3 regions of the Pantoea sp. E956-1 genome follow, and region 2 is predicted to be linked to each of the others. Evidence: riboswitches for the same ligand, from Rfam matches in the RefSeq annotation. Region 2 holds a riboswitch; each other region holds the start of a gene.

Region 1 (10,205 bases), on a different contig from region 2:
GGTGGGTGCAGCCGTCGAACGCGCTATGCTCTCGTGCCAGCATGAAACGCAGATTTCAGCTTCAACTCTCGCATAGCGGAAAGAAAAAGCAGGGCCGGCAAGAGGAGGGAACCGGCCCTGGTCAGATAACCTTAACCTGACGGAGGCCACGTTAAGGTGTTGGATCAAAGCACGCCAGCGGCAACATACGCTTTTGCGCGCCGCTTTCCCGGAAGAACGCTGGCGTTGACCGGTTTTGCTGCCGCTATGCGCGACAGGTTCCACAAATCCTTATGTGTGAGGCTCTGCCAGCGACAGAAGGGTACGCGTTGCTTCACGCCAGTCATCTGCCTGGGTAATCGCACTCACCACCGCAATACTCCCTACGCCGGTTGCCAGCACGTCAGGTGCGCGTGCAATCGATATACCGCCAATCGCCACGGTGGGAATATGCGTCAGGCGTGTCAGATGCCGCTTCAGCTGCTCAATACCCTGAGGCGCAGAAGGCATCTCTTTAGTCTGCGTCGGGAAAATATGTCCAAGTGCGATGTAAGAGGGCTGGATTGCCAGTGCGCGATCCAGTTCAGCATCATCATGGGTGGAGAGTCCCAGACGCAATCCTGCCTGATGAATACGGGCAAGATCGGCGACATCGAGATCCTCCTGACCCAGATGCACGCCATAAGCCTGATGTTTTATCGCCAGCTGCCAGTAGTCATTGATAAACAGGCGCGCGTCATAGTGTTTACCCAGCGCAATCGCCTGAGCGATGGCGGGCTCGGCGACCTCATCAGGCTGGTCTTTTATGCGCAACTGCAGTGTGCGAACGCCTATCTCCAGCAGGCGTTCAATCCACTCCGGGCTATCAACCACCGGATAAAGCCCCAGGCGTGGGGCGGTAGCGGGAAATGCGGGCATCGTTACTCCTCCTTAGTGGCATCGGCGGAGTGATAAAGCTCACCGCCGCGACGACGAAAACGGTCTGACATTTGCGCCATGCCCACTTCAACGGGCTCGGCGCGTGTATCCTGACGTGCAGCAAACTCACGCACCTCCTGGGAAATTTTCATTGAGCAGAACTTAGGCCCGCACATCGAGCAAAAATGGGCCACTTTGCCCGACTCCTGCGGAAGGGTCTCGTCATGCATTGCCCGCGCCGTATGAGGATCCAGCGCCAGATTAAACTGATCTTCCCAGCGGAATTCAAAGCGCGCTTTGGACATAGCGTTATCACGGATCTGCGCTCCCGGATGGCCTTTCGCCAGATCGGCGGCATGCGCCGCGATTTTGTAGGTGATCAATCCCTGCTTCACATCCTCTTTGTTCGGCAGACCCAGATGCTCTTTGGGCGTGACGTAACACAACATGGCGCAACCAAACCAGCCAATCATGGCAGCACCGATACCTGAGGTGAAATGATCATAGCCGGGCGCGATGTCGGTGGTCAGCGGGCCAAGAGTGTAAAAGGGGGCTTCATCGCACAGGTCGAGCTGTTCGGTCATGTTGCGGCGGATCATATGCATCGGGACGTGCCCCGGGCCTTCAATCATGACCTGAACGTCATATTCCCAGGCAATACGGGTCAGTTCGCCCAGGGTACGCAGTTCGGCAAACTGCGCCTCATCGTTGGCATCCTGAATGGAACCCGGACGCAGGCCATCGCCCAGCGACAGGGAGACATCATAAGCGGCGCAGATTTCACAAATCTCCCGGAAGTGCTGGTACAGGAAGCTCTCCTGATGATGCGACAGGCACCATTTCGCCATGATAGATCCACCCCGCGATACAATCCCGGTCAGACGTTTCGCCGTCATCGGGACATAACGCAGCAGCACGCCAGCGTGGATAGTGAAGTAATCGACACCCTGTTCCGCCTGCTCAAGCAGCGTATCGCGGAATATTTCCCAGTTCAGCGCCTCGGCCACGCCATTCACTTTTTCCAGCGCCTGGTAAATCGGCACTGTACCGATTGGCACCGGGCTGTTTCGCAAAATCCATTCGCGCGTTTCATGAATATAACGACCGGTAGAGAGATCCATCACCGTATCGGCACCCCAGCGAGTCGACCACACCAGTTTTTCCACCTCTTCCTCAATAGAAGAGGTCACCGCCGAGTTACCGATGTTGGCGTTGACCTTAACCAGAAAGTTGCGGCCAATGATCATCGGCTCCGATTCAGGATGATTGATATTGGCAGGGATGATGGCGCGCCCGGCAGCGACCTCCTGACGCACAAACTCGGGCGTGATACTGGCTGGCAGATGTGCGCCAAAACTGTGGCCGGGATGCTGTTGCAGCAATACCTCACTGTGGATTCGCTCACGGCCCATGTTTTCCCGCAGGGCGATAAATTCCATCTCCGGAGTGATGATCCCCTGGCGGGCATAGTGCAATTGCGTGACGCGGCAGCCTGTGCGGGCACGGCGCGGTGTCGGGAGTTGATCGAAGCGCAGCTGATCCAGCCCTTCGTCAGCCAGCCGCTGCTGGGTATAGCCCGAGCTGTTCTGTTCGAGAAATTCGCTATCGTCGCGCTCAGCAATCCAGCGGGCGCGCAGCTTTTCCAGACCACGATGAACATCGATCTGTGCCGCGGGATCGCCATAGGCACCTGCCGTGTCATAGACCGGTACCGCTTCGTTTTGCTCATAGAGAGGCTGTTCTTTGCTGCCGCCGATATGGGTCGGGCTTAGCACGATTTCACGCATGGGAACGCGAATATCCTCGCGGCTGCCGGTAATCCAGATGCGGCGGGACTGGGGAAATGCACTGCCGCTTTGCAGGGAATCGATAAATTCCTGCGCCTGGGCACGCTGTTCACGACGGGTTGTCTTTTGGTCAGACATAGCAATCTTCCTGTTAAGGGGGAACGATGCTTGTCCGGAGTTCGGAAGGAGTAACCGTATAGACAGCGTAAGCATGCTGGCATACAGAGAAGTTTTACTCTTGTTCCCTTCGCAGGTTCTAACCTGATCAGGTTCCGCGGATCCCGAATTAACGGTCTCAGCCCAACTGGGCACTCCGACAAGAAGCTGTTTTTACGCTGGCCTCTGATAACAGAGTCAGGTGTAAAAACCTTATATTTCAAAGCAAAAATAAAAAAGGTTCTTTGGAGCGCGCTCCTCAGAACCTGTTCAGCATAAAAGGGCTAAGGGATAATCTCAACCCCTTTGCCAGCGATGACCCTTAAGCCGGACGCGCGATATGGCTGTCATTGGCAACCGGCGGGGGGGCAAGCTGGTTATCCCATGCCAGCTGGATCAGCTTATCTTCCAGCGTAAAGCGTGCTTCCAGCACTTCGCCCACTTCGGAGAGCGCCTGCTGAAAGGTCATGCAGTTTTCGTCATCGATCGCCTGCTGCAGATGACCGTCATACAGCTGCATCAGACGCTCAGTATTGGCTTCCAGCGGTGGATAGATCTGCGCGGCGGCAATCAGCGGGCTGTCGCCGCTCATTTCACTGATGACGCGCTCATAGATACTAAAATGACCCGCAGAAAGATAATCGACCAGGCCGTGACAGAAGTTGTCCAGAGCCTGCTCATCCAGACGCGTTAGCGCCTCTTTGTTAGGTTTAAGTCCGACCAGGTGATAATAGGTCACCAGTAGCTGACGACGGGCTTCAAGCCACGAATCGACCAGTTCATTACTGCCACCTACGCGTTCAGCCAGGACGTCTAACTGGTTAAGCATATCTAACTCCATGTGAGTTATAGTTGTTTATCTACACACTTAACATCAGGACTTCAGCGTGCGATTTGACGCTAAGGATGACGAAATAAATGCAATGCGAAATCTCAAGCGTAGACGCTGGATGGTGGATTGTCAGCCATGAACAGAAACTTTGGTTGCCACAAGGTGATTTACCCCACGGAAGCGCCGAAAAATTTGGTTTGACCGGCAGTAAAGCCCGGACCATCGGTGAGTGGCAGGGCGAAAAAGTCTGGCTGATTTGTGAGCCGCGCTCTGCCGATATGTTCTCTGTACGACAGCTGATCGATCAGGATGTGGCGCTGTTTCAGCTGGTGGGTCGCGGTGTGCAACTGGCGGAATTCTACCGTTCTCATCGCTGGTGCGGCTATTGCGGCCATGAAATGCATCACAGCAAGCATGAATTTGCCTGTCTTTGCAGCCATTGCCGTGAACGTTACTATCCACAGATCGCGCCCTGCATCATTGTGGCTATCCGTCGCGGCGATCAAATTCTGCTGGCGAATCATGCCCGCCATCGCAACAAGATCTACACCGTACTGGCAGGTTTTGTGGAAGTTGGCGAGACGCTGGAGCAGGCCGTTGCCCGCGAAGTAATGGAAGAGAGCAATATTCGCGTCAAAAACGTCCGTTATGTTACCTCCCAGCCGTGGCCCTTCCCGCAATCGCTGATGACAGCCTTTATGGCGGAGTATGACAGCGGCGATCTGCAGCACGACGGTAAAGAGCTGCTGGATGCGGCCTGGTTCCGGTTTGATGACCTGCCTCTGCTGCCGCCGCCAGGCACCGTGGCGCGCCGCCTGATTGAAGATACCGTCGCCCTGTGCCGCGCCGAAGTGTGAAAGTGCTACACTACACGCCTGTTATAGAGAGAGTGTTGAGATGAGTGAACTGAAGAACGATCGTTATTTGCGTGCCCTGTTACGCCAGCCGGTTGATGTCACACCGGTCTGGATGATGCGACAAGCCGGGCGCTATTTGCCGGAATACAAAGCGACACGCGCCCAGGCGGGTGACTTTATGTCGCTGTGTAAAAACGCCGAGCTGGCCTGTGAAGTCACCCTGCAGCCGCTGCGCCGTTATCCGCTGGATGCCGCCATCCTCTTCAGTGATATCCTGACCATTCCGGATGCGATGGGACTGGGTCTCTATTTTGAAACCGGCGAAGGCCCGCGTTTCTCTAACCCTGTGACCTGTCGCGCTGACGTCGAGCGTTTACCGGTGCCCGATCCTGAAATGGAGCTGGGCTATGTGATGAATGCTGTCCGCACCATCCGTAAGAACCTGAACGGCGATCTGCCGCTGATTGGCTTCTCCGGCAGTCCGTGGACGCTGGCCACCTACATGGTGGAAGGTGGGAGCAGCAAGGCGTTTACCAAAATTAAGAAGATGATGTATGCCGACCCCGCTACGCTCCACGCGATGCTGGATAAGCTGGCCGACAGCGTCATCCTCTATCTCAATGCTCAGATTCGCGCCGGTGCGCAGTCCGTTATGGTCTTTGATACCTGGGGCGGCGTGCTGACCGGTCGCGATTACCGCGAATTTTCCCTTCATTACATGCACAAAATTGTCGATGGCCTGCTGCGTGAAAATGACGGTCGTCGCGTGCCGGTGACGCTTTTCACCAAAGGCGGCGGGCAGTGGCTGGAAGCGATGGCCGCCACCGGTTGTGATGCGCTGGGTCTCGACTGGACCACCGATATTGATGACGCACGCCGTCGTGTGGGCGACAAAGTTGCCCTGCAGGGCAACATGGATCCTTCTATGCTCTATGCGGCTCCTGAGCGTATCGAACAGGAAGTGGCTGGGATCCTGAAGCGCTTTGGTTCGGGCACCGGACATGTCTTCAATCTGGGTCATGGTATTCATCTGGATGTCCCACCGGAAAATGCGGGCGTCTTTGTTGAGGCGGTACACCGTTTATCACGTCCCTGGCATCAGGAGTAATCATGGATATTGCCGCACTTCGCGCTGAGCAGTTACAACGCGCCGCTGACGTGGTGCGTGAAGATGATTTTGACGTATTGCCGCCCCGCTTTATTGGCGGAGCGGACGTTGGATTTGAGCAGGAAGGTACCGTTACGCGGGCGGCGATGGTGATACTGGAGTATCCCTCGTTAAAGCTGGTGGAACATCGCATCGCGCGCGTTGAGACCACCATGCCCTACATTCCGGGCTTTCTCTCATTCCGTGAATATCCGGCGCTGATGGCCGCCTGGCAGATGCTGGAGCAAAAGCCGGACCTGCTGTTTGTGGATGGACACGGTATTTCGCATCCAAGACGACTGGGCGTCGCGTCGCATTTTGGCCTGCTGGTCGATGTGCCAACCATTGGCGTGGCCAAAAGTCGCCTGTGTGGGCGTTTTGACGATCTGGATGCGCAGCCTGGCAGTCGCCAGCCACTGATCGACAAAGGTGAGCAGATAGGCTGGGTATGGCGCAGCAAGCTACGGTGTAATCCGCTGTTTGTCGCCACCGGCCATCGTGTCAGCCTGGATACCGCGCTGCAGTGGGTCGAAAACTGTACGCGTGGTTACCGGCTGCCGGAACCGACCCGCTGGGCCGACGCGGTTGCCTCGAACCGAACCGCTTTCCAGCGCTGGCAAAACGCGCTTTAACACTGTTTGTGCTGCGCTTTTGCAGTTACACTGCGGCCAGCGAAACGAATAAGAGCCACCTTTATGTTACAAAATCCCGTTCATCTGCGTCTGGCGAAGCTGGAAAGCTGGCAGCACCTTACTTTTATGGCCTGCCTGTGCGAGCGCATGTATCCCAACTATCGCGCGTTCTGCGAGCAGACTGAATTTGCCGATCCGGCACTCTATCGCCGTATTCTTGATCTGATCTGGGAAAACCTGACGGTCAAAGATGCGAAGATTAACTTCGACAGCCAGCTGGAAAAGCTCGAAGCCGCCATTCCGGATGGCGATGCGTTTGAGGTTTATGGCGTTTATCCGGCTATCGATGCCTGTGTGGCATTAAGCGAAGTCGTACATGCGCAGCTGAGCGGTGAAACTCTTGAGCATGCAATTGAAGTCAGCGAGACCTCAATTACCACTATCGCCATGCTGGAAATGACCCAGGCTGGACGCGAAATGACCGACGAAGAGCTGCGTGAAAATCCGGCTATCATCGATGAGTGGGACCTTCAGTGGGAGATTTTCCGCCTGCTGGCGGAGTGTGAAGAGCGTGACCTTGAATTGATTAAAGGTCTGCGATCTGACCTGCGTGAAGCGGGAATTAGCAACATCGGTATAAATTTCCAGCAGTAAGGCGATAAAACGTGACTTCAGGCCCGAATTAGCGCGCCTGGAGGCTTCACATTGGCCCCCTGTCTGGTCTACATTTGGGGGGCTGAAAATTGTGGCTATCGGTGCGTGCAGGCAGAAGAGTGCCAGAATATGGCTTTTCCCTCGCACTCGTTGCTTAGCAAGCGATAAATACACTTTAAGGATAACTTATGAACAAGACTCAACTGATTGATGTAATCGCAGAAAAAGCTGACCTGTCTAAAACCCAGGCAAAGGCAGCGCTGGAATCTACTCTGGCTGCGATCACTGAGTCTCTGAAAGATGGTGATGCTGTACAACTGGTTGGTTTTGGTACTTTTAAAGTGAACCACCGCGCTGAGCGTACCGGTCGTAACCCGCAGACTGGCAAAGAGATCAAAATCGCTGCAGCAAATGTACCGGCATTCGTGTCTGGTAAAGCGCTGAAAGACGCCGTTAAGTAAGACGTCGCACTGCGGTTAAGCTTTAAAACAGGGGGCGTTTCGCCCCTTTTGTTTAAGAGGCCAGCCATCATGACCCCGCTGTTTCAGCGTTTATCTGTTCTGTTTCTCTCCCTGTTTCTTTTCGGTTGCAGCTCTACTCCGGATATTCCCCCCTTTTCTGCCAGTGGCTATCTTGCCGATCGTGGTGTTGTTCGTATCTGGCGTAAAAACAGCGACCACCAGTCGGTTCATATTCGCACCTTCTATACGCCGTTCAGTGGCGGTGAGGGTGAAGTGACGGATTATGTCTGGCTGGAAGAGTCGTTGATCAGCATTCAGCGTCAGGTGAAGGGCAACCAGCCTGATGATGTGACCCTGCGCTTTGACCAGGCTGGTGGTCTAAACTTTATGCAGCGCCAGCTTTCAGGCCGGCGTGAGGCGGTCAGTCCGGATGCGGTTGAGCTCTATAAGTTTGATGCCGAGCGGATGCGTAACCTTAGCGACGCGCTATTAAGCGGTCAGGTGTTCCTCAGACAGGGACACTGGCTGGGAAACAATGTGCTGGAGAGTTGCGAAGGCCAGCAGGTCAGACCCGCTTTTGACGCTGACGCTCTGCAAATGCTGACACAGCAGCAACGCCGCGCATCGGCACCGCTGATGGTGTCATGGCTTGAAGCGCCGGAAGGGATACAGCTATTGCGGGTCAGTCTGCAGGATGACTGCTCACAGCAGCCGACAGAAGAAGAGATGTGAATTGAAAAGGGGGCACCTGGTGCCCCCTGAACTTATTTGCGATTAATGGCGCGGTAGCCGATATCGCGGCGACAGAAGCTGCCCTGCCATGAGATCGGCTGTGTCAGCTCATAAGCCCGCTTTTGTGCTGCAGCCACATCATCGCCCAGCGCGGTTACGCACAACACGCGGCCGCCGTTTGTCAGCACCCGGTCCTCTTCCAGCCGTGTTCCGGCGTGGAATACCTTGCCATCAGCAACTTCTTCCAGTGGCAGACCGTGAATCTGATCGCCCTGAGCGTAGCCACCCGGATAACCGCCCGCCGCCAGGACTACACCCAGCGCAGGGCGGGGATCCCATTGCGACGTTTTCTGATCCAGCTTACCCTCACAGGCGGCCAGGCAAAGATCGACCAGATCTGACTGCAGACGCAGCATGATCGGCTGAGTCTCCGGATCGCCGAAGCGGCAGTTGAATTCGATCACTTTCGGCTGCCCGCTGTGGTCGATCATCAGGCCAGCATAGAGAAAACCGGTATAGACGTTACCTTCAGCCGCCATGCCGCGCACGGTCGGCCAGATAACCTGATCCATAACGCGCTGGTGGATCTCATCGGTGACAACCGGAGCCGGAGAGTAGGCACCCATTCCACCGGTGTTCGGGCCGGTGTCGCCATCGCCGACACGTTTGTGATCCTGGCTGGTGGCCATTGGCAGCACATGCTCACCGTCTACCATCACGATGAAGCTGGCTTCTTCGCCATCCAGAAACTCTTCAATCACAATGCGGTGACCGGCATCGCCAAAGGCATTACCGGCTAGCATATCCTGAACCGCATCTTCAGCTTCCTGCAGCGTCATCGCGACAATCACGCCTTTACCTGCGGCCAGGCCGTCGGCTTTGATGACGATAGGTGCGCCTTTTTCACGCAGATACGCCAGAGCGGGCTCAACCTCGGTGAAGTTCTGGTATTCCGCGCTGGGGATCTGGTGACGTGCCAGAAAATCTTTGGTGAAGGCTTTAGAGCCTTCCAGTTGTGCAGCGGCCTGCGTCGGACCGAAGATAGCCAGCCCGGCCTCACGGAAGGCATCCACGATGCCAATCACCAGCGGCGCTTCGGGTCCGACAATCGTCAGATCGATCTTTTCACGCCGGGCGAACTCAAGCAGGGCAGGGACATCAGTGGCACTAATCGCGACATTCTGCAGCGCAGGCTCTAATGCAGTACCCGCATTACCCGGCGCGACAAACACGGTTTCCGCCAGCGGCGACTGGACTGCTTTCCAGGCCAGCGCATGTTCACGTCCGCCATTGCCGATTACTAAAATTTTCATCTGTTACTCTCCAGAACGATTAATGGCGGAAGTGGCGCATGTCGGTGAAGATCATGGCAATGCCGTGTTCATCAGCCGCCGCAATCACCTCTTCATCGCGAATGGAGCCGCCAGGCTGGATGACGCAACTCACGCCTGATGCGGCTGCGGCATCAATACCATCGCGGAACGGGAAGAATGCATCCGACGCCATGGCTGATCCTTTTACTTCCAGACCTTCATCGGCTGCTTTAATGCCGGCAATCTTAGCGGAATAGACACGGCTCATCTGTCCGGCACCAATACCGATGGTCATGTTGTCGCGTGCATAAACAATGGCGTTAGACTTAACGAATTTCGCCACTTTCCAGCAGAACAGCGCATCGCGCAGCTCCTGCTCCGTTGGCTGACGCTTGCTGACCACGCGCAGCTGGCTGGCATCGACCATACCGAGATCGCGATCCTGGACCAGCAGACCACCGTTGACGCGTTTGAAATCCAGTGCGGCAGTACGGTTTTGCCATTGGCCGCAGATCAGGACACGGACATTCTGCTTCGCGGCGGTAATTTTCAGCGCGGCCTCGGAAACCGCTGGCGCGATAATCACCTCAACAAACTGGCGGCTGATAATGGCCTGCGCAGTTGCTTCATCCAGCTCGCGGTTAAAGGCGATAATGCCGCCGAATGCGGAGGTCGGATCGGTCTGGTAAGCACGCTCATAGGCTGACAGCAGAGAGTCACCGGTCGCTACGCCACAA
Region 2 (10,205 bases):
TGATTGAGCGTGCGGTGCATATGGTGAAGCGTGCGCGTAACTACACCAGCGACGTTGAATTCTCCTGCGAAGATGGCGGCCGTACCCCGATTGATGACCTGTGCCGGATGGTGGAAGCCACGATTAACGCCGGTGCCACCACCATTAACATCCCGGATACCGTTGGCTACACCCTGCCAGGCGAATATGCTCACATCATCAGTGAACTGATGAACCGCGTTCCCAACATCGATAAAGCGATTATCTCTGTACATACCCACGATGACCTGGGTATGGCAACGGGCAACGCCCTGGCTGCCGTACAGGCGGGTGCGCGTCAGGTTGAAGGCACGATGAATGGCCTGGGTGAACGTGCCGGTAACTGTGCACTGGAAGAGGTGATCATGGCGATTAAAACCCGCCAGCAGATCATGAACGTGCATACCCAGATCAATCATCAGGAAATCTACCGCACCAGCCAGATGGTCAGCCAGATCTGCAATATGCCGATCCCGGCGAACAAGGCCGTAGTCGGCTCCAACGCCTTCGCTCACTCCTCGGGTATTCATCAGGATGGCGTGCTGAAGAACCGCGAGAACTATGAAATCCTGACGCCGGAATCAATCGGCTTACACAAAATCCAGCTGAACCTGACCTCGCGTTCTGGCCGCGCGGCGGTAAAACATCGCATGGAAGAGATGGGCTATGCCGAGCAGGATTACAATCTGGATACGCTGTATGACGCCTTCCTGAAACTGGCCGACAAAAAAGGTCAGGTCTTCGATTACGACCTGGAAGCGCTGGCCTTCATCAACAAACAGAATGAAGAGCCGGAGCATTTCCAGCTGCACGAATTTAACGTCCAGACCGGTTCCAGCATCACCGCCACCGCCTCTGTCAATCTGGGCTGCGGCGATGTTGCTAAATCGGATGCAGCCACCGGTAATGGCCCGGTTGACGCGGTCTACCAGGCGATTAACCGTATCACCCAGTTCGACGCTGAGCTGGTTAACTACAAGCTGACCGCGAAAGGCCACGGCGAGAATGCGCTGGGTCAGGTCGATATCGTTGTGAGCTACAACGGCCGCAAGTTCCACGGCATTGGTCTGGCGACCGATATTGTGGAGTCCTCCGCCAAAGCGATGGTCAACGCTCTGAACAATATCTGGCGTGCCCGTCAGGTTGAACAAGAATTGCAGCGCAAATTTAAAGATCAGAAGGAAACCGTATAACCATGTCCAGCTCATCTCATATCGCAGTTTTACCCGGTGACGGTATCGGCCCGGAAGTGATGGCGCAGGCTATGAAAGTGCTGGATGCCATTCGTCAGCGCTTTGATATGCAGATCACCACCCAGGAGTATGCGGTCGGCGGTATTGCTATCGATCAGCATGGCGAGCCCCTGCCACCGGCTACGGTTGCAGGCTGTGAACAGGCCGACGCGATTCTGTTTGGTTCCGTTGGCGGCCCGAAGTGGGAGCACTTACCACCCGCATCACAGCCGGAACGCGGTGCCCTGCTGCCGCTGCGCAAACACTTTAAGCTGTTCAGTAACCTGCGTCCGGCTGCGCTCTACAGCGGACTGGAGGCGTTTTGCCCGCTGCGCGCCGACATTGCTGCCAAAGGCTTTGACATTCTGTGCGTACGTGAACTGACCGGCGGTATCTATTTTGGTCAGCCGAAAGGACGTGAAGGCAGTGGCCCGGAAGAGCGTGCATTTGATACCGAGGTCTATCACCGTTTCGAAATTGAGCGTATTGCCCGCATCGCGTTTGAATCGGCGCGCAAACGCCGTAACAAAGTCACCTCGGTTGATAAAGCCAACGTGCTGCAGACCTCGGTGATGTGGCGTGAAATCGTCAACGAAGTGGCCAAAGAGTACCCGGACGTGCAGCTGAGCCACATCTATATCGACAACGCCACCATGCAGTTGATCAAAGACCCGTCGCAGTTTGACGTGCTGCTCTGCTCCAACCTGTTCGGTGACATTCTCTCTGATGAGTGCGCCATGATCACCGGCTCGATGGGGATGCTGCCCTCTGCCAGCCTGAATGAAGCGGGCTTTGGCCTGTTCGAACCGGCGGGTGGTTCGGCGCCGGATATCGCCGGTCAGAATATTGCCAACCCGGTCGCCCAGATCCTGTCGCTGTCGCTGCTGCTGCGTTACAGCCTGAATGCCGATGAGGCTGCCGACAGTATTGAACGCGCCATCAGCCGTGCGCTGGAACAGGGCTACCGCACCAAAGATTTAGCCGGTGATGGCCCAGCGGTCAGCACAGATGAGATGGGCAGCATCATTGCTCGCTTTATCGCCGAGGAAAAATAAAAAAATGAAAACCTTATACCAGAAGTTATTTGATGCACATGTCGTCCACGAAACGCCAGAAGAAACGCCGTTACTCTACATTGATCGCCATCTGATCCATGAAGTGACTTCGCCCCAGGCCTTTGATGGTCTGCGCGCCCACGGACGTAAAGTCCGTCAGCCGGGCAAAACCTTTGCCACCATGGATCACAACGTTTCTACGCAGACTAAAGACATCAATGCGTCGGGCGAGATGGCGCGTATTCAGATGCAGGAGCTGATGAAGAACTGCGCTGAGTTTGGCGTACAGCTGTATGACCTGAATCATCCGTTCCAGGGCATCGTCCACGTTATCGGCCCTGAGCAGGGCATGACGCTGCCGGGCATGACGATTGTGTGCGGCGACTCGCACACCGCCACTCACGGTGCGTTTGGCTCGCTGGCCTTTGGTATCGGCACCTCCGAAGTTGAACATGTGTTTGCGACGCAGACCCTGAAACAGGGTCGGGCAAAAACCATGAAGATTGAGGTGCTGGGCCAGGCGTCAACCGGCATTACAGCAAAAGATATCGTGCTGGCGATCATCGGCAAAACCGGCAGCGCAGGCGGCACTGGCTATGTGGTCGAATTCTGCGGCCCGGCCATTCAGGCGCTGAGCATGGAAGGTCGTATGACCCTGTGCAACATGGCAATTGAGATGGGTGCGAAAGCAGGCCTGGTGGCACCGGACGAAACCACCTTCAACTATCTGAAAGGTCGTCAGTTCTCGCCGCAGGGTGAGAAATGGGAGCAGGCCGTTGATTACTGGCGCACCCTGAAGTCTGACGAAGGCGCGAAATATGATGCGGTGGTAACGCTGCATGCTGAAGAGATTGCACCGCAGGTCACCTGGGGCACCAATCCGGGTCAGGTTATTGCCGTTGATCAGGTGATCCCGAATCCGGCCTCATTCGCCGATCCGGTTGAGCGCGCCTCAGCCGAAAAAGCCCTGGCCTACATGAACCTGCAGCCAGGCATCAAACTGACCGATGTGGCGATTGATAAAGTGTTTATCGGCTCCTGCACCAACTCACGCATCGAAGATCTGCGTGCTGCCGCCGCCATCGCCAAGGGCCGCAAAGTCGCACCTGGCGTGGTCGCCATGGTGGTGCCAGGTTCCGGCCCGGTGAAAGCGCAGGCCGAAGCGGAAGGTCTGGACAAAATCTTCCTGGAAGCGGGCTTTGAATGGCGTCTGCCAGGCTGCTCAATGTGTCTGGCGATGAACAATGACCGCCTGAATCCGGGTGAGCGTTGCGCGTCAACCAGCAACCGTAACTTTGAAGGCCGTCAGGGCCGTGGTGGACGTACTCATCTGGTCAGCCCGGCGATGGCCGCGGCGGCTGCCGTAACCGGCCACTTTGCCGACATCCGTGAACTGACGACAGGAGCTTAAGTCATGGCGAACAAATTTACTCAGCACACCGGCATTGTTGCGCCGCTGGATGCCGCGAACGTCGATACGGACGCGATCATTCCCAAGCAGTTTTTGCAGAAGGTTACGCGCACCGGTTTCGGACAGCATCTTTTCCACGACTGGCGCTTTGAAGATGACGCGGGCACCGTGCCAACGCCCGGCTTTGTGCTGAACAAGCCTGAGTTCAAAGGCACCAGCATCCTGCTGGCGCGTGAAAACTTTGGCTGCGGCTCTTCACGTGAGCATGCGCCCTGGGCACTGACCGATTTTGGTTTTCACGTGGTGATTGCGCCGAGCTTCGCGGATATCTTTTATGGCAACAGCTTCAACAACCAGCTGCTGCCGGTCAAGTTAAGCGAAGAGGAAGTGGATGAGCTGTTCAGACTGGTTGCGGACCAGCCGGGCATCAGCTTTACGGTAGACCTGGAAGCGCAGACGGTCACCGCAGGCGATAAAGTCTATTCGTTCGAGCTCGACAGCTTCCGCCGCCACTGCATGATTAACGGCCTCGACAGCATCGGCCTGACGCTGCAGCACGAAGCGTCGATTTCGCAGTATGAGCAGAATCAGCCCGCCTTCCTGCGCTGATTGAGTTAAAGCAGGGCGACATCGGGTCGCCCTGATGTTACTGACAAGGTCTGCTCTGGCCCAGCTGTAAGACCGAGCCTGCGGAGGGAACACGGTCAGATCGGAAAGTCGCTTAAACCATCCCTGGCCGCTCGGCCCGCGCCGTCCCTGGCGCGGGACGCTTTCCTCCTCTGCCCGTGTTCCCTGCGTGTAAAGCTTGTCAGTTGCGGTCCGATTCACTCGGGTTTGGGTTTGTCAGCACGCTGAGGGCGACATCGGGTCGCCCTTCTTCTTTATACGTCGCGCACCCGCGCCGACATCACCAGCGCCACGATTGCCAGTCCGAATGCCAGCCAGTAAACAGCCTCATGTCCCAGCCGCTCACTGAGCGTTCCCTGAATAACCCCAGCCAGAATCATGCCGGTCGAGATCGAGTTGGTGAACATGGTAGTCGCCGCGCCGGGCCGTCCCGGCATCAGATCCTGAAACCATAGCATCCCTATGCCAGCAATAATCCCGACAAATACCGCGTTAAACAGCTGCAACACCATCAGCGACGTGCGGGAATTGAACAGCACCAGCCCCAGATAAAACAGTACGCCAGCCGCCACCGCGATCAGCATTAACCGGCGTTTGCCGATGCGGCGCGCGTAATGTCCGGCCAGCAGCATCACCGGGATCTCCAGCCCCGCAGCCGTTCCCATCAGCAGACCGGCCAGCTTCTCAGGCAGCCCCAGCGTGGTGCTGATATAGAGCGGCATATCGATGATATACATAGTGTTGCAGGTCCACATCGCGACTGAGGCGAGGAACAGCAAACGCACATCGCGATCGCGCCAGCCACTTAACGGCAGCCCGCCGCTTTGCATCAGGGGCTGCGAGCGTGGCACCGACGGCACGGTGAACCAGACCAGCAGGATACAGCTCAGAAACAGCGCGGCAGCCACCATAAACAGAGTGACAAAGCCATAGTTCAGCGCCAGCGCGAAGGAGAGCGGCGGCCCAATCACCCACGCCAGCGACAGCTGCGCGCGCATCACCGAACTGAACATCACCGCTTCACGCGCCGACTGATCGGCATATTCCCGCGCCAGCGCAAACAGCTGAGGCATCGAGACGCTGGCCAGCGCCGACAGCAGCACGCCCAGCGTCAGCAAGGTCAGATAGTGGCGGGTAAAGGCAAACAGCAGCGCATTGACCAGCGCCATCAGACAGCAGAAGAGAATGATATGACGACGATCGCCGACGCTGTCAGAGCGCTTTGCCACCAGCATGCTCACCACGATACCGGCCACTGCATTGATGGTGAAAAACAGTCCGACCCAGAACGGCCGCGCCTGCACCTCGCGCGTCAAAAACAGGCTGAGCGTCGGCGCCTGCAGCGCGCCCGCGATGCCCAGCATGAACGAGGCGACCATAAATGCGAGGTAGACCGGATTGATGCGGCGCTGCCGCGTTAACAGCGATTTCATACCGAAATCCCTTACAGAACAAACAGAGGGGAAAATGAAGGGTAGACGATACCGCGCAACATGAAAAAAGCCAGCAGAGATCATCTGCTGGCGGTGTAAATGCACCCTACTCAGAAAAGCACTCCGCTGAACAGCGAAGCCAGGGTCGAACGCCATTCAGTGCTGAATGCCTCCCGCTCTTCCCATAACGCAAAGTTTGCTCTTAAAATAGGGCAAGAAAAACAGAGCGCTTTTCACCGGGAGTTCCTCTTTTATGTCCTCATCACGTCTGAAGCAGCAGTTCATTCGCCTGTGGCAGAGCTGTCAGGGGCAAACGCAGGAGATTACCCTTAGCGAACTGGCTGACCTGCTGCACTGCTCGCGCCGCCATATGCGCAATCTGCTCAACCGGATGCAGGCCGCGGGCTGGCTGATCTGGCAGGCGGAAGCCGGACGCGGCAAGCGCTCGCAGCTTACCTTCTGCTATACCGGACTGGCCCTGCAGCAGCAGCGTGCCGAGGATTTGCTGGAGCAGGATCGCATCGATCAGCTGGTCCAGCTGGTAGGGGATAAAAATCAGGTGCGGCAGATGATCGGCGCGCACCTGGGGCGCAGTTTCCGCCAGGGCAAGCATATCCTGCGTGTCCTTTACTATCGTCCGCTGCTCAACCTGCTGCCCGGCTCGCCACTGCGGCGCTCTGAAACCCACATTGCGCGACAGATTTTCAACGGCCTGACGCGGATAAATGAGGAAAACGGGGAAATCGAGCCCGATATTGCGCACCACTGGCAGCAGACTTCCCCGCTTCACTGGCGCTTCTTTCTGCGTCCGGCGATTCGCTTTCATCACGGCAGAGAACTGGAGATGGAGGATGTGCTGGCCACGCTGGAGCGTCAGCGCCCCCACCCGCTTTTTTCCCATATCGAGCAGATCGACTCGCCCGCGCCCTGGACGCTGGATATCCGCTTAAGCCAGCCCGACGAAGGGTTGCCCTGGCTGTTAGGCAGCGTCAGTGCGATGATCCTGCCGCGCGAATGGCCGACGCTGCACGATTTTGCCCGCCAGCCGGTAGGCACCGGTCCTTACCGGGTGATCCGCAATCAGGAGAGCCAGCTAAAGATCGAAGCGTTTGATGACTACTTTGGTTTTCGCGCCCTGATTGATGATGTCTCTATCTGGGTACTGCCCGACATCAGCGATGAGCTGGTCTATGCCGGTGTCCGTCTGCAGGGCGACGGAGCCGATGAAATTCAGGAGGAGAGCCGTCTTGAAGAGGGCTGCTACTATCTGCTGTTCGACCAGCGTTCAGAACAGGGACGCAACGAGGCGGTCCGGCGCTGGGTCAGTTACCTGTTTAATCCTATCGCCCTGCTCAATCACGCCGGTGTTGGCTACCAGCGCTACTGGTTTCCGGCGTATGGCCTGCTGCCGCGCTGGCATCACCGGCGCGACCTGACGCCAGTGGAAAAACCGCCCGGCTTAACCCACCTGACGCTGACCTGGTACAGCCAGCACGTGGAGCATGAAGGCATCGCTAACGCGCTGCGTCCGCTGCTGGCAGAATATGGCGTCACGCTGGAGACCCGCGAAATCAGCTACGAAAGCTGGTATCAGGGCGAAGCGGAAAGTGACATCTGGCTGGGCAGCGTGAACTTTACTCTGCCGCTGAATTACTCTCTGTTCGCGCAGCTTTATGAGATCCCGTTGCTGCATCACTGTCTGCCGATCGACTGGCACAGCGATGCGGCCCGCTGGCGCGAGAAAACGCTGCCGCTGGCCGAATGGAGCAAACAGCTGGTCGAAGAAGCCGGTCTGCATCCGCTGTTTCACCACTGGCTGCTGCTTGAAGGTCAGCGCAGCATGCGCGGCGTTCGGATGAATACGCTGGGCTGGTTTGATTTTAAATCCGCCTGGTTCGCGCCACCCGCGCTGTGAGGCTTTCGCCCCGGCGCTGAAATGACTAGAATGTGACGTTCTCAACGGGGTGCCGCCTGCCACCAGCAAGCAGCTGAGAGATACCCGTCGAACCTGATTCGGTTAATACCGACGTAGGGATTTGGGAGGCCTGTGTGCTCAGATCCTTTGCGACTCATCCCCTATTCTCCTGAAGGAGCGCAAAGTGTTAAACAAAGTTCTGCCAGTGCTGCTGTTACTCTCCGCCCCCGTTCTGGCGGCTAAGCCGGTTCTCACGGTCTACACCTACGACTCCTTCTCCGCTGACTGGGGCCCTGGCCCGGCGGTTAAAAAAGCCTTCGAGGCGCAGTGCAACTGCGAGCTGAAATTCGTCACGCTGGAAGATGGCGTGTCGCTGCTGAACCGCGTGCGCATGGAAGGGAAAAACAGCAAAGCCGATCTGGTTCTGGGGCTGGATAACAATCTGGTACAGGCGGCGCAGAAAACCGGTCTGTTTGCCGAAAGTCAGGTCGATACCTCGACATTAAAACTGCCCGGCGGCTGGCACAACACCACATTCGTGCCGTTTGATTATGGCTACTTCGCGTTTGTCTATGACAAAACCCGGCTGAAGAATCCGCCAAAAAGCCTGAAAGAGCTGGTCGACAGCCCGGAGAAGTGGCGGGTGATCTACGAAGATCCCCGTACCAGCACTCCCGGCTTAGGCCTGCTGTTGTGGATGCAGAAAGTCTATGGCGATCAGGCACCGCAGGCGTGGCAAAAGCTGGCGCAGAAAACCGTGACGGTGACCAAAGGCTGGAGTGAAGCCTATGGCCTGTTCCTCAAGGGCGAAGGCGATCTGGTGCTGAGCTACACCACTTCACCGGCTTACCACATCATCGAAGAGAAAAAAGAGAACTATGCCGCCGCGCCGTTTGCAGAGGGCCACTATCTGCAGGTTGAAGTTGCCGCGCAGTTAGCCAGCAGCAAACAGCCGGCGCTGGCACAGCAGTTCATGAAGTTTATGGTGTCCTCCGACTTCCAGCGCACTATCCCGACCGGTAACTGGATGTACCCGGTGATCGACACGCCGCTGCCTGCCGGTTTCGCAGCGCTCAGCGTGCCTTCAACTGCTCTGCAGTTCTCGCCGGAAGAGGTTGCCAGCCAGCGTTCGGGCTGGATTAGCCAGTGGCAACGCGCTGTCAGCCGCTGATGCCGCGCTGGCTGATTCCCGGTTCCCTCGCCACGCTGCTGTTAACCAGCGTGGCGCTGCTGGCCTTCGGTGCACTCTGGAGCGCCGCGCCAGAGAATGACTGGCGCGGTGTGCTGCAGGATGATTACCTGCATCACGTTATCGCCTTCTCTTTTGGTCAGGCGCTGCTCTCCGCGCTGTTGTCGCTGGTGCCAGCGGTGCCGCTGGCGCGCGCCCTCTATCGACGCCGTTTCCCTGGCCGACAGCTGCTGCTGCGTCTGTGCGCCATGACCCTGGTGCTGCCGGTGCTGGTGGCGGTATTTGGTCTGCTCACCGTCTATGGTCGTGTCGGCTGGCTGGCGCAGCTGTGCCAGCTGGCAGGGATTGATTACCACTTCTCTCCCTACGGCCTGTCGGGCATTTTGCTGGCGCACGTCTTCTTTAACCTGCCGCTGGCGACCCGCCTGATGCTGCAGGCGCTGGAGAGCATTCCGGCGGAACAGCGTCAGCTGGCGGCACAGCTCGGCCTGCGCGGCTGGCACCATTTTCGTCTGCTGGAGTGGCCATGGCTGCGACGTCAGCTGCTGCCGACCGGCGCGCTGATCTTCATGCTCTGTTTCGCCAGCTTTGCTACCGTGCTCTCGCTGGGCGGCGGCCCGCAGGCGACAACTATCGAGCTGGCGATTTTCCAGGCGCTGAGTTATGACTACGATCCGGGACGCGCGGCACTGCTGGCGCTGATCCAGCTTGGCTGCTGCGTGACGCTGGTGCTGCTCAGCCAGCGCTTCAGCAAGGCGATTCCCGCCGGAGCCAGCCAGCTGAACGGCTGGCGCGATCCGCAGGATTCGCGCGCGGCGCAACTGGTTGATGCGCTGCTGATCCTGCTGGCGCTGATCCTGCTGCTGCCCCCGCTGGCGGCGGTCATCATCGATGGTCTGCACGGCGGACTGCGCGGCGCGCTGGTGCAGCCTGCACTCTGGCAGGCGACGTTTACCTCACTGCGCATCGCCACCGGCGCCGGTCTGCTCTGTGTGGTGCTGACCATGATGCTGCTGTGGAGCAGTCGCGAGCTGCGCCTGCGTCAGCGCCCGGCGGCGGCAACCCTTATCGACACCAGCGGCATGCTGATTCTGGCGATGCCAGGCATCGTGCTCGCCACCGGCTTTTTCCTGTTGTTTAACGCCACCATTGGCCTGCCGGCGTCGGCGGACGGTCTGGTGATCTTCACCAATGCGCTGATCGCCATTCCCTATGCGCTGAAAGTGCTGGAGAACCCGATGCGTGACGTCGCGGAGCGTTACGGCAGACTCTGTGAGTCGCTGAATATCCACGGCTGGAACCGGCTGCGGCTGATTGAACTGCGG
Region 3 (10,205 bases), on a different contig from region 2:
AACAGAGCAGCATGACCTCATCCTCCTCTTTTTCTGCCAGTTCATGCAGCCGGGCGCGTAGTGATAACACATCAATGGTTTGCTGCTCATCCAGCATGTCAGAGATCGTCTGGTTGATGACGTGATAAAGAGTTTTCCAGGTGAGATCGGTATGCAAAATTAACCTCTTCTAACGCTTATCAGCTCCGGGCAAACAAACAGTCGTGAAGGCGCTTAAATGGCTTCACGCTGTAAAAGATTGCACAATGCTGACAACTATAGCTGCTCGTCAGCGGCTACGCCGTAGCCGGCAGTTGAAAATGCCAAAGTTGGCAATTCTAACGATTATTGGCCCTGCCTGTCGCCTATTACACGCGGCTCATCAGCTGATTGCTGTTTTTTGTAACAATTACGGCCGATTCTTAACTGGCTGATGTCAGAACGCTTTGCCAGGGTAAACAGATTTACCGTCTCGTTAATGTTCAAGGAGTAGTCGATGAGTCAGCACGCTGATGTACTGGTATGGGGCCACGGCCCTGAGATCTTTGAAGTCTTCCTGGAACCCACCTGTCCTTTTTCGGTACGCGCATTCAATAAATTAGACGCGTTACTAACGCATGCCGGTGAAGAAAACATCACCCTGAAGATCCGCCTGCAATCGCAGCCGTGGCATCTCTATTCCGGGCTGATCGTCCGCTATATCCTTGCCGCCGCCTGCGAAAGTAAAGCTGCGGCGAAGAAAGTGATGCAGGCAGTGGCCGATCATCGTGAAGAGTTTGAGTTCACCGATCACTGTACCGGCCCGAACCGCGATGCCACGCCGAATCAGATCCTCGCCCGCCTGAAAGCGTACAGTGGGGTGGATGCCAGCGCCGCATTTGATCAGCCCGACCTGCAGAACGCCATTAAATGGCACTGCAAGTATGCGCGTCAGAACGGTATTCACGTTTCACCGACCTTTATGGTTAACGGTCTGCTTCAGCCCGAAATCAGCAGCGGTGACGACATAGCGCACTGGGCGAGCTTTCTGATTCGTTAATCTTAGTGCGCGGCTGTGCCTGGCCGCGCCAGACACAGCCTCTCCTTTGCGATCACGCACACGCATACGCCCAAACTCAATATCCTGATAATTAAGCCTGTTTTCCCGTGGGGAGGCCGGGTAAGCTGTACCGATATCAGCAGCAGACGGTGGGAATAAAACCGCTGCTGTTCATCTTAACGGCACCGCTGGCCTGCATGGCGATAACCTGACGTTGCGCCGGGCCCGCACGCCCAATTCATTGAGGATTTGCTGATGACGATGACGCTGCAACAACTGCAGGACAAATATCCGGGTGCCTTCACAGATGCATTTGGTGACTCCCCGGAATTAGCCAGCGAGCTCGCAACGCTGATTATTGCCGGTAAGAAAGTAGCTACCTGCGGGTCGTTGCGGAGCTGGCAGGATCAGGAAGCATTGCCTCAACCGGGCGGTTACAGCATTGTGCTCAACGGCGAACAGCAGCCCGTCTGCGTGATCCGCACCACCGGATTGTTCCTGACGCGCTTTGATCGCGTCACGCCAGAGATGGCGATGCTGGAGGGTGAAGGCGATCTGAGCCTCGACCACTGGCGTCAGGAACATCAGCGCTACTTCGAGCGTGAAGGCTATTTTCACAGCGAAATGGAGCTGATCTTCGAGACGTTTCAGCTGGTCGAGGTAGTGTAAACCGGCACGCTACAGCGTGTTTGCCGCCACCAGCGCCAGTCGCGCAATCCCCCGCGCGGCGAGGTTCTCCGCGGCCTGGGCTGCGCGCATGCCACTGGCACACACCAGTACCACTCGCTGATCGACCGGCGGTTGCCAGGCCGCTATCTGCTGCGGCAGAATCCGCACCACCCGATCGGCCACACTGACCGGTGCTTCTTCCAGGCTGCGCAACTCGACTATGCAATCGTCCTCCATGAGCATGGCCCGATCAATAAAAGGCGTGCCGGGCGCGTCAGGCTCAGGCGCGTCGTCAAAACGAAACGGCCTGATATGCCAGTCTACAAAGTCGCAGTGGATCATGCAGCCGAGCGGTGACGGCGTCAGTTTCAGCAACACACTCAGCGCCATCTGCGCCTGCATTGCGCCCAGCGTTGCTACTGCCGGTCCCATGACGCCCGCCGTATTGCAGTTACCCGAGGCCGTGGGCAACTGCGGAAAGAGCGCGCGATAGCCAGGCGCACCGCCGCAAAATCCGCCTACATAGCCTTTGCGTCCCAGCACCGAAGAGCAGATCAGCGGCAGGCCTGCCGGATAACAGGCGTCGGAGAGCTGATAAGTCACAGCGAAGTTATCCGCCGCATCCACCACCAGATCGATTCCCTCCAGCGCCTGCGGCAGTTGACTGGCGCTTAGCGAATGTGGATGCGCCTCAACGTGGCAGTCAGGATTGCGCTGCGCCAGCGCACGCTGAGCGCAGATTGCTTTGGACTGACCTACATCGTCGACGCCAAACAGCGTCTGCCGGTGGAGGTTGTGCAGTTCAACCCTATCGCCATCGTAAAGCCGGATAAATCCCACGCCTGCGCCTGCCAGTAACGGCAGCAACGTTGCACTTAGCCCGCCTGCGCCCACCACCAGCACCTTTGCCCTGCTCAGCCGCTGCTGCCCCGCTTCACCAATCTCTGGCAACATCGTCTGTCGCTGATAACGCTCCATCGCCGCTCCTTAACTGAATTGTGCCAGACCAAAAATGGGCGTAGAGGCAGACGCCATGTCACGCTGCTCCATCAATCCCGCCTGAAACGCCTCGTGTCCGCCGTGGATCGCAGCAGCAAAAGCACCCGCCATGCGCACCGGATCGCGCGCTTTTGCCACCGCCGTGTTGAGCAGCACGCCATCAAAACCCATCTCCATCGCCTGCGCCGCCTGACCCGGTGCGCCAATGCCCGCATCAATAATCAGCGGCACATCTTTAAACCACGCACGCATAGCGCGCAGTCCTTCGATATTACGCAGCCCCTGGCCAGAGCCGATCGGCGCGCCCCAGGGCATCAGCACTTCACAGCCCGCTTCCAGCAATTTTTCGCCGACAATCAGATCTTCCGTGGTGTAGGGAAACACCTGGAACCCGTCAGCGCAGAGAATCCGCGCGGCCTCAACCAGCGCAAAAGGATCGGGCTGCAGCGTGTCGGCATGGCCAATCACTTCCAGCTTGATCCACGGTGTGTCGAACAGTTCGCGCGCCATCTGCGCCGTCGTCACCGCCTCTTTCACCGTGTGACAGCCCGCCGTATTCGGCAGAATACGTTTGTTGAGCTGTTGCAGCAGCGTGCGGAAAGCGCCGCCTTCATTGCCTTCCCGCCGCAGGCTGACGGTAATAATCTCCGCGCCAGACGCGTTGATCGCCTGATGCAGAATGTCCGGTGACGGATAACCGGCCGTGCCAAGCAGAAATCGGGATTGCGGAGTAAATTCATAGAACATGGTTAACCTCCCTGCATCGGTGACAGGATTTCGAGCTGGTTGCCCGCCTCAAGGTGCTGGCTGGCATAGCGGCTGCGGGGTACAAACTCCCCGTTCAGCGCGGTGGCGACGGTCCGCGGATCGATCTGCTGCTCTGCCATTAGCTCCGCCAGCGTCGTTGCGCCAGTTTCAATCGTGCGTCCATTCAGTTCAACGCGCATGAGTCATCTCCTGAGTCAGTTGCAGCATAAGTTTTTCAGCCATAATCGGGGCCAGCAAAAATCCGTGGCGGTAGAGGCCGTTAAGTGAGAAACGGCCATTGTCGTAGCGGACTTCCGGCAGGTTCTGTCGGTAGGCAGGACGCAGACCGGTGCCGCTCTCCACGATCCGCGCTTCGGCCAGCGCCGGATGCAGGCTGTAAGCGGCGCTGAGCAATTCCATCATCGCGCGGGCGCTGATCGGGCTGCTGTCGTGGCTTTCCACCATGGTGGCACCCAGCATGAAGTGGCCCCCGGCGCGCGGCACCAGATAGCAGGGAAAGCGCGGGTGCAGCAGCCGGACAGGACGGGAGAGTTGTACATCGGATGTGTGCAGGATCACCATTTCGCCCCGCACGGCGCGCAGGGCTGGCTGCCGATCGGAGGCGTGGATGCCACGGCAGTCGATGAGTTTGCCGCCGGGTTTACCACTGTGAAAGGGGACGCCAGCCTGTTGCAGTTTGTCGCGCAGTTGCTGCAAGGCGCGGCGCGGATCGAGATGCGCCTCTGCGGCGAAAAACAGGCCGCGGGCAAAGCGGTTTTCCAGCGCGGGTTCGATGTCACCGGGAGAGACCCACTGATGCTGCTGCGTCATGCTGGCGAAGCGCGTCAGTTCGCGGCTGTCACGCGGCGGGGCAACCACCAGCGTGCCCTGCTGTTCCACGCCATCAACGCGTTTCGCCCACCAGCTGGCCGCGTGCTGGCCCCATTCGATCACCTGTGGCGGTGCGCTTTCTGCTTCACACCAGGGCGCGAGCATGCCACCCGCCCAGTGTGAGGCTGCACGACAGTCAGGCTGAGTAATAACTTCGACGGTTTCTTCCCGCTCCAGCAGCAGCGTGGCGACACAAAGCCCGGCAACGCCGCTGCCGAGCACCGACCAGCGGCTCATGGTGTCCACCGGACAGGAAAAGAAAGATTCAGGATGAGATATTTCAATCTGGCCTCGTTATCAGTTAACGAAGACCCGTGATACAGAGGGAAAAGGCAGGAACGTTGCGAATGCGCCCCTGCGGCAAGTATCTGATGAGATACCCGTCTTCCTACGCCAGTATCAACTGGGTCAGGTTCTAAGGGTCGCTAAGCCGCGCGGTGCGCTATTAGCCTCTCAGTCTCTCTGGTGAGACTCCCCTGACGGGTTTAGTTGTAAGTTAAGCAGACAGCTTCGTCAAGCAGACGGCATGGAACCGCGTAAGAAAATCGGCCTTAACCGGCAGAACCGAAATGCCAGTCAGTGGCCATTGCCAGCGTCACAAAGGGTCCCGCCAGCGTCTGGTTGTGATGCGCATTAATCTTCTCCGCAGAAAGATGGGGATTATCGACGGTGGTGTGCGCATCGGAAATCAGTACGACATTAAAACCCAGCTCCGGGGCTGCCCGACAGGTGGTGTCAACACAGAACTCTGTTTTCATCCCCGCAATCACCAGTTGCTTAATGCCCTTTTGTCTCAGCTGAAGCTGCAAACCAGTATCCCTGAAACAGCTGGGATATCTTTTGGTGAAGACGACATCACTCTGCGGGTTGACCTGCAATTCCGGGATCAGGCGCGTCAGCGGGCTTTGCTCGTTAAAAAGGGAATCATCGGGGCCGATATGGCGTGCGAAAAAGAAGGGGACGGCAGAAGCCCGGGCTTTAGTAATGAGAAGTGAGATATTCGACAAGATCGAATTTGCGGCAAAGGGAGCCTCAGGACCATTAAAAAGGCCCTGCTGCATGTCGATAATTAAAAGTGCACTTTCAGATGTCACCATGACCTGTCTCCATTCAGTTTTTAAGAACGGAGAACAGCTCCCCGTCCGGTTCGGCGGGGAGTGAGAATCTGTTGTGTCAGGTGCCAGTCACAGAGTCGCTCACGCCACCGCCAGAAGCGGTAGTGGTGGTGACGGTTGTGAAAGAGAGAACTGACATAAACATTTTCTGACCCTGAGTTAATGCGTTCGGTGAAGTCACCCTCAGAAGGATGGCGCTGACATCTACATTACCCTGTACGCCGTCGCTTTTAAAGCGCCTGCAGCGATTGGGTTACCGCGTCGGTTATTTCACGAATGCGCGGTTCGGCACGGCGATAGTACGTCCATTTCCCGACTTTGCTGGCTTCAACCAGCCCCGCATTGTGAAGTGCTTTCAGGCATAACGAGGTGGCGGGCTGTGATAAGCCCGCCTTGTCCTGTATGAGGCTGGCACAGACACCATACTGATCGAAGGGATAGAGCTGGGTATAGCCCGCAAACGCTTCGTCAGGATTTTTAAGCCACTTCAGCACTGCCACTCTGGTCGGGTTGGACAGTAACTTCAGGGCATTTTCGGGGGACATGCCGCCTCACAGAATATCAGGATGGGTAAAAAGGATAGTCAGTATAGCCTTTCTCAGTGCCGCCATACAGGGAGGCGTGATCGACCACATTCAGCGGAAATCCTGATTTAATCCGCGCGGGCAGATCGGGATTAGCGATAAATGAGCGGCCAAAACCAAACAGATCGCCCCAGCCTTTTTCCAGCACATGCTGCGCTTTTTCAGCCGTGTAGCGACCCGAATAGATGATCGGAGAGCGGAATGTTTCCCGCAGCGCGACACGAAAGCTCTCTGGCATCTCCGGGCTGTTGTCCCAGTCGGCTTCAGCAATGGAGAGATATCCAACTTCCAGCTCGTTCAGCAGTGCTGCTGCGCGGATGTAGGTCGCGTGTGGATCGCTTTCAACCAGACCGAGATAGACGCGCTCTTCGTCAGTACTGGTAAACAGAGGCGCAAATCTGACGCCAACGCGGTGGCTGCCAAATACTGAGCTGACCGCCTCAACGACTTCACGCAGGAAGCGCAGACGATTTTCAGCAGAGCCGCCATATTCATCCGTTCGGAAGTTGGTGTGCTCAGAAATAAACTGGTTAATCAGATACCCGTTGGCCGAATGCAGTTCCACACCGTCGAAACCGGCCGCTTTGGCATTCTCCGCCGCGCGTCGGTAAAGCTCTACGATCTCTTTAACTTCCGCTGTAGTCAGTGCGCGTGGCTCGCTGGGTGTGGTCAATATCCCGGCGCCTGGCCCGGTTTCAATAAATACCCGGACGTTATCGGCTGCGATGGCTGAAGGGGCAACGGGTGCCTGCTTGCCCGGCTGCAGTTCATTATGCGACACGCGGCCAACATGCCAGAGCTGGCAGAAAATCGTGGCCCCTTGCTGATGTACTGCCTCTGTAACCTTTTTCCAGCCGGCGATCTGCGCTTCGCTGTGGATCCCCGGCGTCCATGCATAGCCCTGCCCGCGAGGCTCAATCTGGGTGCCTTCGGTGATCATCAGCCCCGCACTGGAACGCTGGCGGTAATACTCCACCATCATCTCGCCGGGAATGTTGCCCGGTTGTTCACTGCGGCAGCGCGTCAGCGGCGGCAGTACAATACGGTTACGAAGCTGAAGGTCGCCCAGACTCAAGGGGGTAAAAAGTGACGGCATGACAAAAAGTCCTCTGATGTGTGAAGAGGCGACATTATATTTACACATTTAAATATGTAAATGTGTAATCTGTGCTTTTTGCCCGGAGCAGTTTCTGCGGTTTCTGGCAGAGGGTCACTTTCAGGGATGACTGTCAGGTAATATCTTTCCGGAAATGGTCTCTTTAATGCTGTTTTATGATGTATCTGCTGCGGTCAGCATGGCTAAATATCCTCTTGCCACGTCTGTTGTCACACCATTCATTAACCCCATAATGCCCTCTACAGTTTGGTTGGTTGAACATTTAATTGGCATAATGTAACCCCTCTTTACTGAAATATTATTGTTGCGGGGATTAAGGCGGCTCAGAACATGTTTGGGAATCATAGCCGTTACGGCCAGCGTACAGAATCCGCCGGTTAATCAGCCAACGGGTGCATGCAACACGGCAGCGTTGCAGACTTTACAGAAAACCATCAGAGCAGTACGCATTCATCTATTTCAGACAGGGTTATTTCAGAGGAAACGTTGTGAATAGTGCACTTCCATTAGACGCGCTTGGGCCACGCATTTGTATTATGGGTCCCTCGAACAGCGGAAAATCGACCTTAGCTGAGGCCATTGCTCGCAAAACAGATCTACCAGCAATTCATCTGGATCAACTTCACCATATTCCGGACAGTCAATGGGTGCCCAGAGCACCGGCAGAATTTCTCCGTTTGCATGCTGAGGCGGTGAGTCAGGAAAGATGGGTGATGGAGGGTAATTACACCAAATGCATTGAAGAACGATTCGCTCGCGCCACCGGCTTAATTCTGCTGGATGTAAAAGTGTCAGTGGCACTGCTGCGGTATATTCGCCGATGTTACTCATCCACGCCGCGTATTGGCGGTCTGAAGATGCACAGAGAGCCAATGACCCTTGAGATGCTGAAATATATTATCCGTACTGCTCCGCAGAATCGGAAGCGGCATAAAAAGCTTTACGACCAGGTCAGATTGCCAAAACTTCTGCTTCCTTCTCCCCGCGATCTCAAAGCCTGTTCTGACTACTGGGGTTTACAGCTAACGAATGATGATCGATGATCATGAAGCCGCCGAAATACCATTTTCGTCTGTTAATGGAGTCGATCAGCTCAGTACCCTTTTTTGAAAAGCAATGAAGCACCACGGCCATCAATCAAAAAGCATTAAACTTGTCAGAAGAGCGTCCAGCGAATCTACCGGCCCGGCATGATTCGTCTCTGAACGGGTTGTGTCCCAGGGCATGGCGTCATCAGTACAATAATCACCTGTGCACTGCATATCGGCTGGCTCACTGAGTAAACCAACCGGAAGCCAGATATAAGGCCTGCCACGCAACCGGTCAGGCACTGTGGAGCCACAGCTGGCGCAAAAATCGTTGCGATAACCGGTGGGTTTGCGCCATGACGCGATCTGGCTCTCACCGGAAATCCAGCTAAAGTCACTCTCTTTTACGATCGTTGCCAGGTTATAGCCGGTTCCGCTCTGTTTTCTGCACAGAGAACAGTGACAACGGTAATAGCGCGTGGGGGTTACTGATATTTCGAAAGCAACGGTTTCACACAGACATGCGCCTTTCATTTCATCATCCTGTTCACTCAGATTGCTGAATTGTCTGTCTACCTGCGCGACCATAATGGTGTTTAGGTAAGGGGCTGCAGAAGCGCTACCGGCACCCTGTCATTTTAATGCCGCTCCGGCTCATTGCATGATCTTTTGCAGATTTGAGCCAGAAGCGGATAACCCTTCGTACACCTTCATCAGTACTAACTGCGGCTGAATACCAGTTTCAGCCCTGCCAGCGCAAAGCAGCAGGCTAATAGCGCATCGAGTCCGCGACGAATGCGACGGTAAAATGCCCCCATCACGGCGGTCGAGAACAGCAGAGCATAACCGCCGAACACAACCACGCAAATCACCGCACAGCCGCAGATGATTATCGGCAGCGTGGCGGCGACCACATCCGGCTTCAGTGCAAACGACATAATGGCTACCCAGGTCAGAATCGCTTTGGGGTTGCCGATATGCATCAGGATACCCTGACGAAACAGTCTGCCATACACAACACGCTCATCGCTGGCTTTAAAATCGCTGGCCTCAGTGCGGCGTAAAGCAGATTTTCCGGCTTTAAACGCCAGCCATAACAGATAACACCCTCCGCCAATTTTTAACACGATCAGCAACTGTGCAAAGGTTGCCAGCACGGTCAGTACACCGCAGGCGGCCAGCAGCGCCCAGAGCATCGAACCACTCACGACACCCGCAGCCAGCGCCAGTGCGGCCCCCCTGCCCTTTTTCATTGCCGTTCCCATTATCGCCATATTACTTGGCCCGGGACTGGCTGTAGCGACAACGTAGGTGGTGAAGATCAGGATTAATTCGTGCGAAAGCGCCATGATGTCCTCTGCGATGGATTGTTATTAATCTGTTATATCGGCTGGCGGGCGAATTTGCTATCTCCTGGTTCGTTGCGGCTTCGTTTCAGGCTTTAAACGGTCTGCAGCAATCAAACGTTTTCCAGAGATAGCGGGCTGTTCGGCGAGGGTCGGCAGCAGCATCAATGGATTCCCTTTCAGGGACAACTCAGGGTCGTTTACGGTCATCCAGACGCAGCTGCAAAAATGTCAAATCCAGCCAGCGTCCAAACTTAGTTCCAACTTCCGTCATTCTGCCGGACTCAATAAATCCCAGTTTTTTATGCAGGGCAATGGATGCCGCGTTTTCCGATTCAATCGCCGCCACCATGACGTGTTTCCCGGCTTCGCGAGCAAGCTGGATAAGCCCCTGCATCAGGGCGGCACCCGCGCCTTTACCTCGTGCATCTTTATGAACATAAACCGAATGCTCAACCGTATGACGATATCCGTCCCAGGGACGCCAGTCACCATAAGAGGCATATCCCAGCACGGTGTCATCATTGTCTGTCGCCACAATCACAGGAAAACCGGCCTGCTGGCGGCTGTTTATCCACGCGATGCGGTTAGCCACATCAATACGATTTTCATTCCAGATGGCGGTGGTGTTAAGCACCGCATCGTTATAAATCTCTGCGATGATTTCAGCATCGCGTTCTACAGCCGCACG

What was found. Region 2 has a riboswitch for thiamine pyrophosphate ahead of thiB (thiamine ABC transporter substrate binding subunit). Riboswitches for the same ligand answer to the same signal wherever they lie in the genome.
Region 1: it holds a riboswitch for thiamine pyrophosphate, as region 2 does, so the genes downstream of both, thiC (phosphomethylpyrimidine synthase ThiC) here and thiB (thiamine ABC transporter substrate binding subunit) in region 2, are expected to answer to the same signal.
Region 3: it holds a riboswitch for thiamine pyrophosphate, as region 2 does, so the genes downstream of both, AC0T7J_RS12145 (FAD-dependent oxidoreductase) here and thiB (thiamine ABC transporter substrate binding subunit) in region 2, are expected to answer to the same signal.

What each region holds. Positions count from the first base shown of each region.
Region 1 covers NZ_CEUYZP010000017.1:1,343-11,547, reverse strand. The annotation lists gene AC0T7J_RS24640 (aminotransferase-like domain-containing protein) at 1-76, shown strand, start outside; gene thiE (thiamine phosphate synthase) at 271-897, opposite strand; gene thiC (phosphomethylpyrimidine synthase ThiC) at 900-2,822, opposite strand; TPP riboswitch at 2,910-3,010, opposite strand; gene rsd (sigma D regulator) at 3,163-3,669, opposite strand; gene nudC (NAD(+) diphosphatase) at 3,759-4,529, shown strand; gene hemE (uroporphyrinogen decarboxylase) at 4,570-5,637, shown strand; gene nfi (deoxyribonuclease V) at 5,640-6,308, shown strand; gene AC0T7J_RS24605 (YjaG family protein) at 6,372-6,962, shown strand; gene hupA (nucleoid-associated protein HU-alpha) at 7,151-7,423, shown strand; gene AC0T7J_RS24595 (DUF1481 domain-containing protein) at 7,493-8,155, shown strand; gene purD (phosphoribosylamine--glycine ligase) at 8,188-9,468, opposite strand; gene purH (bifunctional phosphoribosylaminoimidazolecarboxamide formyltransferase/IMP cyclohydrolase) at 9,488-10,205, opposite strand, start outside.
Region 2 covers NZ_CEUYZP010000008.1:138,998-149,202, forward strand. The annotation lists gene leuA (2-isopropylmalate synthase) at 1-1,211, shown strand, start outside; gene leuB (3-isopropylmalate dehydrogenase) at 1,214-2,305, shown strand; gene leuC (3-isopropylmalate dehydratase large subunit) at 2,310-3,716, shown strand; gene leuD (3-isopropylmalate dehydratase small subunit) at 3,720-4,325, shown strand; gene AC0T7J_RS18445 (MFS transporter) at 4,598-5,776, opposite strand; gene sgrR (HTH-type transcriptional regulator SgrR) at 6,030-7,691, shown strand; TPP riboswitch at 7,727-7,829, shown strand; gene thiB (thiamine ABC transporter substrate binding subunit) at 7,876-8,862, shown strand; gene thiP (thiamine/thiamine pyrophosphate ABC transporter permease ThiP) at 8,838-10,205, shown strand, end outside.
Region 3 covers NZ_CEUYZP010000003.1:335,509-345,713, forward strand. The annotation lists gene AC0T7J_RS12115 (hypothetical protein) at 1-157, opposite strand, end outside; gene AC0T7J_RS12120 (DsbA family protein) at 476-1,018, shown strand; gene AC0T7J_RS12125 (ASCH domain-containing protein) at 1,274-1,687, shown strand; gene AC0T7J_RS12130 (HesA/MoeB/ThiF family protein) at 1,697-2,665, opposite strand; gene AC0T7J_RS12135 (thiazole synthase) at 2,675-3,433, opposite strand; gene thiS (sulfur carrier protein ThiS) at 3,436-3,633, opposite strand; gene AC0T7J_RS12145 (FAD-dependent oxidoreductase) at 3,623-4,561, opposite strand; TPP riboswitch at 4,693-4,812, opposite strand; gene AC0T7J_RS12150 (cysteine hydrolase family protein) at 4,876-5,421, opposite strand; gene AC0T7J_RS12155 (ArsR/SmtB family transcription factor) at 5,670-5,984, opposite strand; gene AC0T7J_RS12160 (alkene reductase) at 6,001-7,119, opposite strand; gene AC0T7J_RS12165 (P-loop NTPase family protein) at 7,629-8,183, shown strand; gene AC0T7J_RS12170 (GFA family protein) at 8,274-8,702, opposite strand; gene AC0T7J_RS12175 (LysE family translocator) at 8,888-9,517, opposite strand; gene AC0T7J_RS12180 (GNAT family N-acetyltransferase) at 9,705-10,205, opposite strand, start outside.